DNA from 4 places in the Kitasatospora sp. NPDC093679 genome. Region 2 is predicted to be linked to each of the others. Evidence: riboswitches for the same ligand, from Rfam matches in the RefSeq annotation. Region 2 holds a riboswitch; each other region holds the start of a gene.

Region 1 (3,198 bases), on a different contig from region 2:
GCCGCTCTGCGGCACCACGGTCACGGCGCCTCCTCTCGTCGGCCGCGTGCTGTACCGCGGCTCCTGTTCGGTCCGTCGTCGCTGCCGGAACTACCCCCGGCGCCGGTCGACCTCGGCCCGCGTGTAGCGGCGGGTCCGCTCGTAGCCGACCAGCTCCCCGTCCTCGTCCAGCTGCACCCGGTAGCTCGCCAGGACGCTGCTGGTCTCCGGGATCCGCTCGACCTCGACCACTTCCACCTCGGCCTGCCAGCCCTCCTCCGTGCGGCGCAGTCCGGAGACGGACTCCGGCGACCTTCCGAGGAGTTCGGCCAGTTGCGAGGCCGCGGTGCGCATCGCCTGCGCGGCGGACACCCGGCGTCCGCCCGTCCGGGCGGGTCGGGCGTCGCCGTCGTCGGCGGCTCGCGCGGAGCCGTCGGTGCGGCCGGTACGCCGGCGCGGTGGCTCGGTGTCTCGGGCTTCGCGGGGCATGGTCCTGTCCCTCCGTTGCCGTGGGTCAAACGGCGCATACCCGTCTCAATCACTTCAAACAGGTCATTCCGCCCACGGCCCGGCTCCGGTGCCGACGGCCGCGCCGGCGGCGACGGTCCGCGGAGGGCCGGATGCGCACGGTCACGGCGGCAGCGCCCGGGCCCGTCCGGCCCGTCCCCCGAAACGGCCGTCGGGAAGCTCCAGCCGCGCCGGTACAGCCCGTCCCGGGCCGACGACGGCGAGCACCGCCGGTTCTCGGTCGAGCGGGTGCGCGGTGCGGCCGGCGACCTCGACGGCGAGACGTCCACGCCGCTGGAGGACGCCGGACGGCCGGTGGTGTTCGCCGGCGCGGGCACCGGGATCGCCTCCGGGGCGGGGATGCTCTCGCACCCGGTCGCGGCCGAGTCCGGACTGCAGGCCGGCCCGACCGAGGGCCGACCTGACGCGACGGCCGACCCGGGCCGACGTTTACGGTGGCCACGCCGCGGTATACGCGCTGGTCAGCAGGCAGGGCCCGGACCACGGTGCCGGTCCCGGCCGGGAGGCGGACCGGCTCCAGGCATCTCCCCGGACCGCCTCCCCCACACGGCCCGCCGCACATCCAAGGAGGCCACCGTGATCATCCTCGGCGTCATTCTGCTCATCATCGGCTTCGCCACCGGCATCGGGTTCCTGTGGACCATCGGCATCATCCTCGCCCTCATCGGCCTCGTCCTGTGGGTCGCCGGCCTCACCGGCCACGCCGCCGGCGGCCGCCGTCACTACTACTGATCCGGTCACGGCCGGCTCACCGGCGGCGCCGCGGACCCCCTCCGCAGCGCCGCCGCCGTGTCCGCCCCGGAGCGTCCACCCCCGGGGAGGGCGGCCGAGCGGCGGACCGCGCTCCGGACGGGCGAGTTGAGTGGCCGTCCGGAGCGCCACCGCGTGGTGCGACCAACATCACGCGATCGACGCGCGCCGGCCGCAGGGCCCGCGGAACCGGCACCGCGGGCATACGAACCGGCTCCCGGTCCGCTCCGTGCTTCGCGCGCCCCCGCAACAAGCCTTGGCCCCGCCCGTCGGAGGCGGTACCTTCTCGGGCGACAACTGAAATCGACGGTGCGTGGAAGTCCGGTGAGATGCCGGCACGGTCGCGCCACTGTGAATCGGACCCCGCAGCCTGCCGGGACCGAAAGTCAGACCCGCCTCCGTCGCTCGTGCTCCACCGAACGGGACGCGTGTTCCCAAAGGAGGTCGGCCATGGCTCACCCCATCGCCCCCGCCGCTGCGCCGGCGATCACCCCCATCTCGCTGAAGACCATCCTGCCGTGGGCGGTGTTCTTCACCGTCCTCATGCTGGCCCTCGTCTACTTCGTCGGCGCCGAGCAGGGCGCGACGTCCCTCATCTCCGGCGAGGACGTGCACGAGTGGGTGCACGACGGCCGGCACCTGCTCGGCTTCCCCTGCCACTGACGGGGGCCGCGTGAACTCCGCAATCGTCAGGGGCCTCCTGGTCCGCGGCATGCTGGCCGGGCTCGCGTCCGGCCTGCTCGCCCTCGTCGTCGCCTACTTCCTCGGTGAACCGCGCATCGACGCGGCCATCGCGTACGAGGAGTCGCACTCCCACGAGCACGAGATGGAGATCGTCAGCCGGTCCCTGCAGTCCACTGCGGGCCTGGCCACCGGTGTCCTGGTGTTCGGGGTGGCGCTCGGCGGCATCGCCGCCCTCGCCTACTGCTTCGCCCTCGGCCGCGTCGGCCGCTTCACGCCGCGCGCCACCGCGGCCCTGCTGTCGGCCGCGGCGCTCGTCGCGGTCTACGTGGTGCCGTTCCTCAAGTACCCGGCCAACCCGCCGTCGGTGGGCGACCCGGAGACCATCGGCAAGCGCACCACGCTGTACTTCCTGATGACGGCCCTCAGCGTGCTGCTGGCCGTCGCCGCGGTGATCGTCGGCAAGCGCCTCGCCCCGGCCCTCGGCAACTGGTACGCCACCGTGGTGGCCGTCGCCTGCTTCGCCGTCGCGGTCGGGCTCGCGTACGCGTTCCTGCCCGCGGTCAACGAGGTCCCGGAGGACTTCTCGGCCACGCTGCTCTGGCAGTTCCGCGTCGCGGCGCTCGCCGTTCAGCTGACGCTGTGGACGTCCTTCGCCCTGGTCTTCGGCCACCTGGCCGAGCGGCTGGTCGACCCGAAGCCCGCCACCGCGACCCCGGCCGCGGGCACCTCGCCGGAGGCGGCCCCCGCGGCCTGACGTCCGACCGGCACGGCAGCACGGCACCACCACCGACGGCCGGTGGGAGCGACCCCGCGTCGCCCCCACCGGCCGTCGGCCGTGCCGGCCGGGCCGTGTCGACCGGCCCGGGCGCCGTCCGCGGGCCGGCCCGGCTCGGATCAGCCGGGGTTGACGATGACGGACACGCCCCAGCCGATCGCCGCGAGGACGACGGCGAAGCACAGAACGGCGACCGCGACGTGGAGCGGACGGGCGGCCGGGGCCCGGCCGGGATGGTCGCCCTCCCCCGCCGGGGGGTTGAGGACGCGTACGCCGACGGCGAAGAGTGCGGGGAGCCCGGCTCCGGCGAGCAGCCCCACCACGACGATCTTCCAGAGCGCGTTCAGGTTGATCCAGGAGTCCATGCGGCTCACCTCGCCTGCGGGGGATGCGGGACGGCTCGGGGCGGGTCAGACACGTCCTGGGAGCCGTCTTCGAAGGGCGCTCGGGTGGTCGGTTCAGGGGCGCGCGTGGGGACACCT
Region 2 (3,198 bases):
CGAGCTCTCGGTCGAGGTCTACGTCGGTGACGGCTACAGCCTGGCCGAAGGGCCGTACGCCGGACTCCTCCGCGACACCCGCCGCCGCAGCGAGGAGGCCGAGCTCCTCGTCGCCGTCGACGGCCGGGACGAGCATGTGCTCGGCTGCGTGACCTTCGCGGTCGGCGGTACGGCCTGGGCCGACATCTCGCAGCCGGACGAGGGCGAGATCCGGATGCTGGCGGTCGCCCGGGCCGCCCGCGGCCGCGGAGTCGGCTCGGCCCTCGTCAGGGCCGCGATGGACCGCAGCCGCGAACTCGGCCTGACCGGCATGGCCTTCTCCACCCGCCCGGACATGACGGACGCCCACCGGGTGTACGAACGGCTCGGTTTCCGCCGCGCCCCCGAGCGCGACTGGGCCCCGATGCCCGGTATCGACCTGATGGTCTATGCCCTGACGTTCTGACGTGACTCGCCCCGAACGATTCGTTCGACCGGAGCCCGACCACACCGACACCCGCACCCGCACCGCACCCGCACGTGAACTCGACGGGCCGGGCGGAAGCACCCGCCGGCGACGGTGCCGAGCCGATGCCGATGCCGATGCCGATGCCCACGGCATCACCCGGCCGAGCCGCCCTCGAACCGCCCCGGAGCCATCGGCGAGTTGCAGGGGCAGGCGGTCAGGGTGAGCCCGACACCGCACCGAAGCCAGGACCGGCGGCACAGCGGCCGCCTCGCCGCGGCGGAAAGGGACTTGGTCACGGCGGAAAGGGTCCAGCTGCAGAGCCGGCGGTCCTCGCTCCGCGAGATTCGCCGATCCCCTGGGCTCCGGGCCGACCCGTCGAACCGGGCGGCACCCCCGTACCGTCACTCATGACTGGAGATCGTAGGCCATCGGGCCCGAACACTCCCGCGGCGGTGGCCGTTCCGTGAGCGGAGCGCGGGGGCGACGAGTGGGTCGGGTGTGCCCGAAGTGTGCACGGCCCGTTCGGCGAGGCCGTCGCAGCCACGGACGCGACACGCAGCGTGCACAAGATATGGGGGTACATCAGGGAGACACCACAACATGTATGCTCACTCTCGCTGTCGACGCAGGGGAACCCGGTGCAAGTCCGGGACTGCCCCGCAACGGTGAGCAGGCCCGTGAACGCCCGGGCCCGCGCAGTCCGAGGGCCTGCCGACGGTGTGCCACCGGCTTCCCCGCAGATGCCATGAAGCACAGCTGTACGTCCGGGCCTCGCGGGTGGGCCGGGTGGCGACGCGCACCCCCGACACGGTCGGGCGGTGCCGGTCCCCCCTGCCACGCGCATGCCCGGACGCGCCCCCGGCCCCCGGCCCGGGGGTGTCCGAAGCGTCCGCTGCCGCCACAGGAGAGAGTGCGCCTTGACCGTCGCTGCCTCAGTCACCCTGCCCTCCCAGGGATCCGCCGACAACGACCGGCCCGACCCCGGTGCCGCGCTGCTCCGGCTGCTCACCGACCGCAGCACCGACCTCCCCCAGGTGGACCCCGGCCACGTCGCCGCCGCCGCGCTGCGCGGCCGCCACGCCGGTTCGGACTTCGCCGAGCTCCGCGGGCTGGCCGTGGAGGCCGCCGCGTCGATGATCGCCGAGGACCCGCAGTACTCGAAGCTCGCGGCCCGCCTGCTGGCGCTGGAGATCCGCGACGAGGCGGTCTCCCAGGGCGCGGTCACCTTCGCCGCCTCGATCGCCGTCGGCCACGCCGAGGGCCTGATCGGCGACACCACCGCGGCCTTCGTGGCCAAGCACGCGGCCGCCTTCGACGCGCTGGTCGACCTGCAGGGCGACGACCGCTTCGAGTACTTCGGCCTGCGCACCGTGCAGTCCCGCTACCTGCTGCGCCACCCGATCACCCGCAAGGTGGTCGAGACCCCGCAGTACTTCCTGCTGCGCGTGGCGGCCGGCCTCGCGATCGGCGACACCGAGCAGTCGGTGGCCGAGGTGGCCGAGCTCTACCGACTGATGAGCCGTCTGGAGTACCTGACGTCCTCTCCGACGCTGTTCAACTCCGGCACCAAGCACCCCCAGATGTCGTCCTGCTACCTGCTGGACTCGCCGCTGGACAACCTGGACTCGATCTACAACCGCTACGCGCAGATCGCCCGGCTGTCCAAGCACGCCGGCGGCATCGGCCTGTCCTACTCGCGGATCCGCTCCCGCGGCAGCCTGATCCGCGGCACCAACGGCCAGTCGAACGGCATCGTGCCGTTCCTGCGCACCCTGGACTCCTCGGTCGCCGCGGTCAACCAGGGCGGCCGCCGCAAGGGCGCGGCCTGCGTCTACCTGGAGACCTGGCACGCCGACATCGAGGAGTTCCTGGAGCTCCGCGACAACACCGGCGAGGAGGCCCGGCGCACCCACAACCTCAACCTGGCGCACTGGATCCCGGACGAGTTCATGCGCCGGGTGAACGCCGACGAGGACTGGTCGCTGTTCTCCCCCGCCGACGTGCCCGAGCTGGTCGACCTGTGGGGCGCCGACTTCGACGAGGCCTACCGCAAGGCCGAGCAGGCCGGCAAGGCCGTCCGCACCATCCCGGCGCAGACCCTGTACGCCCGCATGATGCGCACCCTGGCGCAGACCGGCAACGGCTGGATGACCTTCAAGGACGCCTCCAACCGGGCCGCCAACCAGACCGCGCTGCCCGGCCGCACCGTGCACTCCTCCAACCTGTGCACGGAGATCCTGGAGGTCACCGACGACTCCGAGACGGCCGTCTGCAACCTCGGCTCGGTGAACCTGGGCGCCCACGTGGCCGCCGGCGCCACCGCCGCCGACCTGCTGAACGCGATGGACTGGGAGCGCCTGGACGCCACCGTCCGCACCGCGGTGACCTTCCTCGACCGGGTCATCGACATCAACTTCTACCCGACCACCGAGGCGGGCACCTCCAACTCCCGCTGGCGGCCGGTCGGCCTCGGCGTGATGGGCCTGCAGGACGTCTTCTTCCAGCTGCGGATCGACTTCGACTCCGCCGAGGCGAAGACCCTCTCCACCCTGATCTCCGAGCGCATCATGCTCACCGCCTACGAGCGCTCCGCGGACCTCGCCGAGCAGTTCGGCCGCCACGAGGCGTACGGCGAGACCCGCGCGGCCCGCGGCGAGCTGCACATCGACCACTTCGGTGCCGCCGCCCCGCAGTGGACGGAGCGCTGGGACGCGCTGCGCGCCCGGATCGCCGAGACCGGCCTGCGCAAC
Region 3 (3,198 bases), on a different contig from region 2:
CGCAGGCCGCCGGCATCGCGGTCGCCGTGCTCGGCGTCGCCCTGGCCGGCGGTCCGCGTCGCGGCGGCGGCACGGTCGGCCTGCGGGTGCTGGTGCTGACGCTGACGGCGGCCCTCGGCATGGGCACGGTGATGGCCCTGGTCGCCCGGGCCTCCGACGGCGGCGGGCTGCTGCTCGTGCTGTGCGTGCAGCGGCTCTGCAACGTGGCGGTCGGCGGCGGCGTCCTGCTGGCCGGGCGCCGTGGGCGGGAGCCCGGTGCACCGGGGGCGCTGCGGCGGAGCCTGCCCGCACTGACCGCGGTCGGGGTGGCCGACGTCGCCGCGAACGCCGCCTTCGCCGCCGCCTCGCACCGCGGGTCGGTGGCCGTCGCCGCGGTGCTGGCCTCGCTCTACCCCGTGGTCACCGCCCTGATGGCCCGGGGGCTGCTCAAGGAGCGGCTGCGGCGCGTCCAACTGCTCGGCGCGGGCCTCGCGGTGGCGGGCACGCTGCTGCTGGCGGCGGGCTGACACCCCGTCCGCCGATCGGCGCGGTCGCCCGCGGGCCATCTCAGCCCGCCCCACCGGGCGTCCAGCGCTGCTCGACCCGGGCGATCCGCCAGTAGCCGATCGCCGCCGCCCACACCACCACGAACAGGCCGACGATGACGAAGCCGACGTTGTCCAGGCTGAGTCCGGCGATCCAGCCGCTCACCGGGTCGGTCAGGCCGAGCTTGTCGTGCAGCACCGCGACGAGCTCGATCGTGCCGATGACGAAGGCCACCGCGATCGACAGGCCGGTGATGGCGAGGTTGTAGAACACCTTGCGGACGGGGTTGGAGAACGCCCACTGGTAGGCGAAGTTCATGAACGTGCCGTCGAGGGTGTCGAACAGGCTCATCCCGGCGGCGAACAGCAGCGGCAGGCAGACGATCGCGTACCAGGGCAGGCCCGCCGCGGCGCCCGAGCCGGCCATCACCATCAGCGTCACCTCGGTGGCGGTGTCGAAGCCGAGGCCCAGCACCATGCCGACCGGGAACATCTGGCCGGGGCGGGAGATCGAGCGGGTGGCGCGGCGCAGGACACGGTTCATCAGGCCGCGCGAGTCGAGCTGCCGTTCGAGCTCCGCCTCGTCGAAGGTGCCGGCCCGCATCGCCCGGAAGACCCGCAGGATGCCGAGCAGGGCCGCCAGGTTGAGCGCGGCGATCAGGTAGAGGAAGGCGCCGGAGGCGGTGGTGCCGATGGTGCCGAGCACCTGGTGGGTGGTCGAGCCGTCGTCCATCAGCACCCCGGCCAGCTGGGCGCCGCCCGCGACCAGGGCGGCCATCAGCACCACCATCGACGAGTGGCCGAGGGCGAACCAGAAGCCCACCGAGACCGGTCTCCGGCCGTCGGCCATCAGCTTGCGGGTGGTGTTGTCGATCACCGCGATGTGGTCGGCGTCGAAGGCGTGCCGCATGCCCAGGGTGTAGGCGGTGATGCCGAGTCCGGCGCCGAAGACCTGGGTGCCGACCTCGTAGCGCTCCGGCACCACCAGCAGGAAGAGCGTGCCGAAGGCGGCCACGTGCATCGCCAGGATGACCGCCAGCAGGCCGGCCGTGCGGAGGGTGTCCTCCCGGCGCCAGCGGAAGGCGGGCAGGCCGGGGGCGGTCGGCGGCGCGGCCGTACCGGTTGCGGGCAGGGTCATCTGCGGTTCACGCTCCAACACCTCGTGGAATGACGTCGTGAGGTGCCGTGGCCGGTCTCCTGGCTCACGGGGAGGTTCTGACGGTGCCCGTACCCGGCCTTCCCGGGCGCGCCTGCGCCCAGTGACCCGCGAGGGGTACGGATTGACTCCCCGTTCACAGTGGCGAGGGCCGCTCCGGACTCGGACCCCGAGGTCCTGCACCGGTCTTCCCGAACACCACGGCTGCTCCACCGTAGGGGTGACGGACCGACAGCTGCAAGCCTGCACAACCGCGCAGGTGTCGTAGATCACGGCCGGTCGGCCTGCGAGAATGCCGCCATGCACCTCCTCCCCGCCGATCGCGCAGGCCACCGCACCATCGACGGGCACCGGGTCTGCGAGGCGATCGCCGGGATCGGCGACACCGGGCGGGTCCGGGCCTGGGCGGAGCTGTTCGGCCTGCTCGCCGACCCGGGGCGGCTGGCGCTGCTGCTCGCCCTGCACACCACCGGGCCGCTGGCCGTCACCGACCTGGCGCTGGCCACCGGGATGCGCGATCCGGCGGTCTCCCAGGCGCTGCGGCTGCTGCGCGCCGCGGGCGTGGTCGAGGGCGAGCGGGACGGCCGGGTGGTGCGCTACCGGCTGACCGACACCGCGGTGGCCGAGGTGCTGGAGCACGGGGTGCTGGGGCGCGCCGACTGAGCGCCCGCTCGGAACGACCGCCGCACGGCACGACCGCCGCACGGCACGAACCGCTGCACGGCACGGACCCCTGCACGGCACGGACCCCTGCACGGAATGAGGGCTTCCTGACGGTTTGTCAGCGGGACGGGGGGTCAGCTTCAGCCAAGTTTTCTTGTCATGTCACCTCGAAGCCGTTCCGGTGCCCCATGCTTCCGGAGGCGGTCCGTCCGGCCCGCCGTCCCCAGGCTCCTGACGAGGAGACACCCGTGAAGCTTCGCCGTACGTTCGCCGTGGGGCTGCTGGCCGCGGCCGCCACCCTGCTCCCCGCGCACCAGTCCGGCGCCGCCACCGGCGGCGGCCTGCCGTTCGGTTCGGCCACCGCCGTCGGGATCCACAACACCTACGACCCGGCCGCCTTCCCCTTCCTCGCGCAGAGCCTGGACACCGGCACCGGCATGATCGAGCTCGACGCGTGGACGGACACCGTCACCAAGGAGTGGAAGGTCAGCCACTCCAACCCGCTCGGCAACGCCAACAACTGCACCGCCGCCACCGGCCCGGCGACGCTGTACAGCGGCGGCACCAACAAGAACCTCGAGTACTGCCTCGACGACCTGCGGATCTGGCTCGCCGCCCACCCGTCCAGCGGCCCGCTCGTCGTCAAGCTGGAGCTCAAGGGCGGGTTCGCCGCCAACCGCGGCATGGGCCCGGCCCAACTGGACGCCCTGATAGCCGCCCACCTCGGCAGCGCCGTCTTCCGCCCCGCCGACCTGCTCGCCAAGCCCGGCGGCGGCAGCTACCCGAACCTCGACGAGGCCGCGAAGGCCGGCAACTGGCCCACCCGCGACGCCCTCGCCGGCCGGGTCCTGGTGG
Region 4 (3,198 bases), on a different contig from region 2:
CGCTGCGCTGCTGGTGCGTGCTGCATCGGCCCGGAGGCGCTGGCTGGACCGGCCCCCGGAGAGGGGCCGATCCAGCCGCGTACTCAGCCCGGCCGCGTTCTGCCGTGCGGGGATGCTGACGGTGCATCGGGGCAGACGAGTGGTTCCCGGGCAGGCCATCTCATGCGGCACCGTGCTCGCATCGCCGAGGTTGCCCACCGCCGGCCGGCCCGTAGCAGCCCTGTTCCCCTGGTAGCCAGGACGTCCGACCCGGTCCCGGCAGGCCGGGCGGTTGCGTGTTGCAGCGGCGACTCACCCGCCCCGCGGCCCGGCGGCCCGGGATACGACTGCTGTGGTCGCTGGCGCCGCACTGTCGCCGGCCCGAACGGCGAGGAGTAGTCCGCTCGGCCACCTGTGTCTGACAGGACCCCACCGGTCGGCAGCCCGTGCCCGATGAGGGCATCGGTCCGCTGCTCGGCCGCGGCACGGCGCTGCGGCTGGCTGCAGCCTGGGCTGCGCTCTGCCACCGGGTGGGGCAGGCCCTGGTCTTTCCTGGCGGGTCAGCAGCTCGTCTTCGCCGGCCTGCTGCTGGTCCTCACCCTGGTGCTGATGCCCCGCTACGGCCTTACCGGGGTGGGTGTCGCATGGTTGGCCACGGCCTGCGTCCTTGCGTTGGTCCTGGCCGTGACGGAGCCGCGCTGGCTGACCACCGGCATCGGCCCGCATCGGCCCTGACCCCCGTGTCCCGCCGGCGCTACGGGGAGCCGCCCCGCGGGGTCGGCGGGGCCTGTCGCGGACTGGTCCCGTTCGGGCAGTGCGTGTTCTGCGTGCCGCTGGTCACATTCTGTGTCCGGGCGGTTGAGGCGCGTGTGCGGGTGGCAGTAAGGTGCCGAGCGCCTCTGGCAGGGGAAGTCCGGTGAAAGTCCGGCGCTGACCCGCAACGGTAGGCCGTCGGCACGGTGTCGGCGGTGAGCCCGATTACCTGCCCGGGGTTTGTCCGGCTCTCATCCGTCGTGGTCTACGGGACGATGCCCAGAGGTTGTGCCTCGCCCTGCGGGCGGTGGCCGTGCTCTGCGGTGCGTCTCCACGAGACGCCCCAGGAGTTCACCTTGCGTACCTCGCTCCGGCCCGCTGCCGTTCTGCTCGTTGCCTCCGCCGTCGTGTTGCCCGCATTGACGGCCACCGCGGCTTCTGCGGGTGCCGCGCCCGCCGTGACGGATGCCTCGGCCGCTGCCGGTTGGGCGGGCCGTCAGCTGAAGGAGGGCAGTCGCGTCGAGGGTGACTGGGGTCCGGACTTCGGCCTGACTGCCGACGTGGTGCTCGCCCTGTCGGCCGCAGGGCAGGGCAAGGGGGAGGCGAAGGCAGCCACTGACTGGCTCGCCGCGAACGCGACCTCCTACCTGACCGGTGACACGCCCGGTGACATCTATGCCGGTTCGGCCGCCAAGCTCGCCCTGGTCGCCGAGGTCCAGCAGCGGGACCCGAAGAGCTTCGGCGGCCACGATCTGCTCGCCGAGCTTGCCGCGCGTCTCCAGCCCAGCGGCCGCTACACCGACCACGCCACCTTCGGTGGCCCGGACGTCTCGGACTTCTCCAACACGTTCAGCCAGGCGTTCGCCCTGCTTGCCCTCGACCGCCAGGGCGCCGACGCCGTTCCGGCGAAGGCGATCGAGTTCCTGACCGGCAACCAGTGTGTCGACGGCGGCTTCCCGGTGGCCTACCCGGACAAGCCGGCCGACTGTGCCTCGGACGCGGACGGCACCGGCATCGTGGTGCAGGCGCTGCTGGCCGTCGGTCGCAGCGGGGAGGCCGCGAAGGCGCTGGACTGGCTGGAGAAGCGGCAGGCCGCGGACGGCGGCTTCGGCGGTTCCGGACCGACCGCCTCCTCCAACTCCAACTCGACCGCGCTCGCCGTCCAGGCCCTGCGGGCCGGCGGTCGCACCACGGCCGCGGACAAGGGCGTGTCCTGGCTGAAGTCCCGCCAGGTCGGCTGCGCCGGTAAGAGCAGCGACCGTGGCGCGATCGGCTACCAGAAGGCCGAGGTCGACGGCACCACGCTGCGCGCCACCGTCCAGGCCGTTCCCGCGCTCGCCGGGGTGTCGCTCGCGGCGGTCGACGGGCGCTTCGGCACGGCCGGTCTGCCGGCCCTCGAGTGCACTTCGCCCAGCCCGAGCGCGAGCGGGAGCCCGTCCGGTTCGCCGAGCGGCAGCGCCTCTGCCTCCTCCAGCTCGTCGGCTTCGGCCTCGGCTTCGGCGTCCGCATCGGTGTCGGGCTCGCCGACCGGCTCCGGCTCGCCCTCGGCGGCCGTGTCCGCGGTGGCGTCCGACTCGGCCGGCCCCGGGGGCACGGACACCGGCGGCACCCCGTCCTCGGGCGGCCTGGCCTCCACCGGTTTCGAGCTCATGCCGCCGGTCGTCGCCGCGATCGCCCTGCTGCTGCTCGGCGCGGCCGCCGTGCTGACGGCCCGCCGACTTCGCTCGGGCAGCCACCGGTGATCCGCCGCGGCGCCGCCGCCCTGGCCGCGACCGCGGCCGTGGGCGGCAGCCTGCTGCTGCCCCTGCCGGCGCGGGCGGCCGAGGGCTGCGACGGCGTGCTGGTCGTCGTCGAGACGAGAAGCGTCCCCGACCGCCCTGGTTACGGGAGCCGTACCGGCTGCTCGGATGCGCCGCGCAGCGGTATCCAGGCGTTGCAGCAGGCCGGGTTCTCGGTGAAGTTGGGCACCGGTCCGTACGCGGGCGGGTTCGTCTGCGCCCTCGACGGCGCGCCCAAGGCGGGCTGCGGGGCCGTCACCAAGGATCACTACTGGTCGTACTGGTACATGCTGCCGGGCACCTCCACCTGGGTGTACAGCCAGCTGGGCGCGGGCAACCGCGTCCCGCCCAGGGGCAGCATCGAGGGCTGGGTGTGGCAGGACGGCGGCGGCAGCGAGCCGCCGTCCCCGCGCAGCGCCAAGGACCCGGCGCGGCCGGCGACTCCGACGCCGCCTTCGGCCACCACCCGCCCTCCGTCCGGCGGCGGGGGTGGGGGAGCGACGTCCGCCCCACGCCCGACAGGTCCGGCCTCGGCCGATTCGGGAGACACTGCCGGCGGTGCGGTGGGCGGCGCTTCGCCGACTGGCGCGGGTCCGGCGGCCACTGCTGCATCGCCGTCCAACCCGCCCGGCGCCGAATCGGCAGTACCGTCGGCGCCCGCTTCCGGCCCCGCCAGCGCCGGGGCCGG

What was found. Region 2 has a riboswitch for cobalamin ahead of AB0O09_RS17180 (ribonucleoside-diphosphate reductase subunit alpha). Riboswitches for the same ligand answer to the same signal wherever they lie in the genome.
Region 1: it holds a riboswitch for cobalamin, as region 2 does, so the genes downstream of both, AB0O09_RS01220 (CbtB domain-containing protein) here and AB0O09_RS17180 (ribonucleoside-diphosphate reductase subunit alpha) in region 2, are expected to answer to the same signal.
Region 3: it holds a riboswitch for cobalamin, as region 2 does, so the genes downstream of both, AB0O09_RS13430 (HoxN/HupN/NixA family nickel/cobalt transporter) here and AB0O09_RS17180 (ribonucleoside-diphosphate reductase subunit alpha) in region 2, are expected to answer to the same signal.
Region 4: it holds a riboswitch for cobalamin, as region 2 does, so the genes downstream of both, AB0O09_RS30730 (prenyltransferase/squalene oxidase repeat-containing protein) here and AB0O09_RS17180 (ribonucleoside-diphosphate reductase subunit alpha) in region 2, are expected to answer to the same signal.

What each region holds. Positions count from the first base shown of each region.
Region 1 covers NZ_JBFBDW010000001.1:270,713-273,910, reverse strand. Annotated here, with positions in the region: gene gvpJ (gas vesicle protein GvpJ) at 1-24, opposite strand, end outside; gene AB0O09_RS01230 (gas vesicle protein) at 91-468, opposite strand; gene AB0O09_RS01225 (DUF6131 family protein) at 1,084-1,239, shown strand; cobalamin riboswitch at 1,514-1,672, shown strand; gene AB0O09_RS01220 (CbtB domain-containing protein) at 1,708-1,920, shown strand; gene AB0O09_RS01215 (CbtA family protein) at 1,931-2,695, shown strand; gene AB0O09_RS01210 (hypothetical protein) at 2,836-3,081, opposite strand.
Region 2 covers NZ_JBFBDW010000018.1:18,348-21,545, reverse strand. Annotated here, with positions in the region: gene AB0O09_RS17185 (GNAT family N-acetyltransferase) at 1-445, shown strand, start outside; cobalamin riboswitch at 1,036-1,179, shown strand; gene AB0O09_RS17180 (ribonucleoside-diphosphate reductase subunit alpha) at 1,390-3,198, shown strand, end outside.
Region 3 covers NZ_JBFBDW010000012.1:131,695-134,892, forward strand. Annotated here, with positions in the region: gene AB0O09_RS13425 (DMT family transporter) at 1-506, shown strand, start outside; gene AB0O09_RS13430 (HoxN/HupN/NixA family nickel/cobalt transporter) at 547-1,662, opposite strand; cobalamin riboswitch at 1,694-1,898, opposite strand; gene AB0O09_RS13435 (metalloregulator ArsR/SmtB family transcription factor) at 1,981-2,343, shown strand; gene AB0O09_RS13440 (phosphatidylinositol-specific phospholipase C domain-containing protein) at 2,592-3,198, shown strand, end outside.
Region 4 covers NZ_JBFBDW010000051.1:29,991-33,188, reverse strand. Annotated here, with positions in the region: gene AB0O09_RS30735 (hypothetical protein) at 433-714, shown strand; cobalamin riboswitch at 854-984, shown strand; gene AB0O09_RS30730 (prenyltransferase/squalene oxidase repeat-containing protein) at 1,191-2,474, shown strand; gene AB0O09_RS30725 (hypothetical protein) at 2,779-2,976, opposite strand.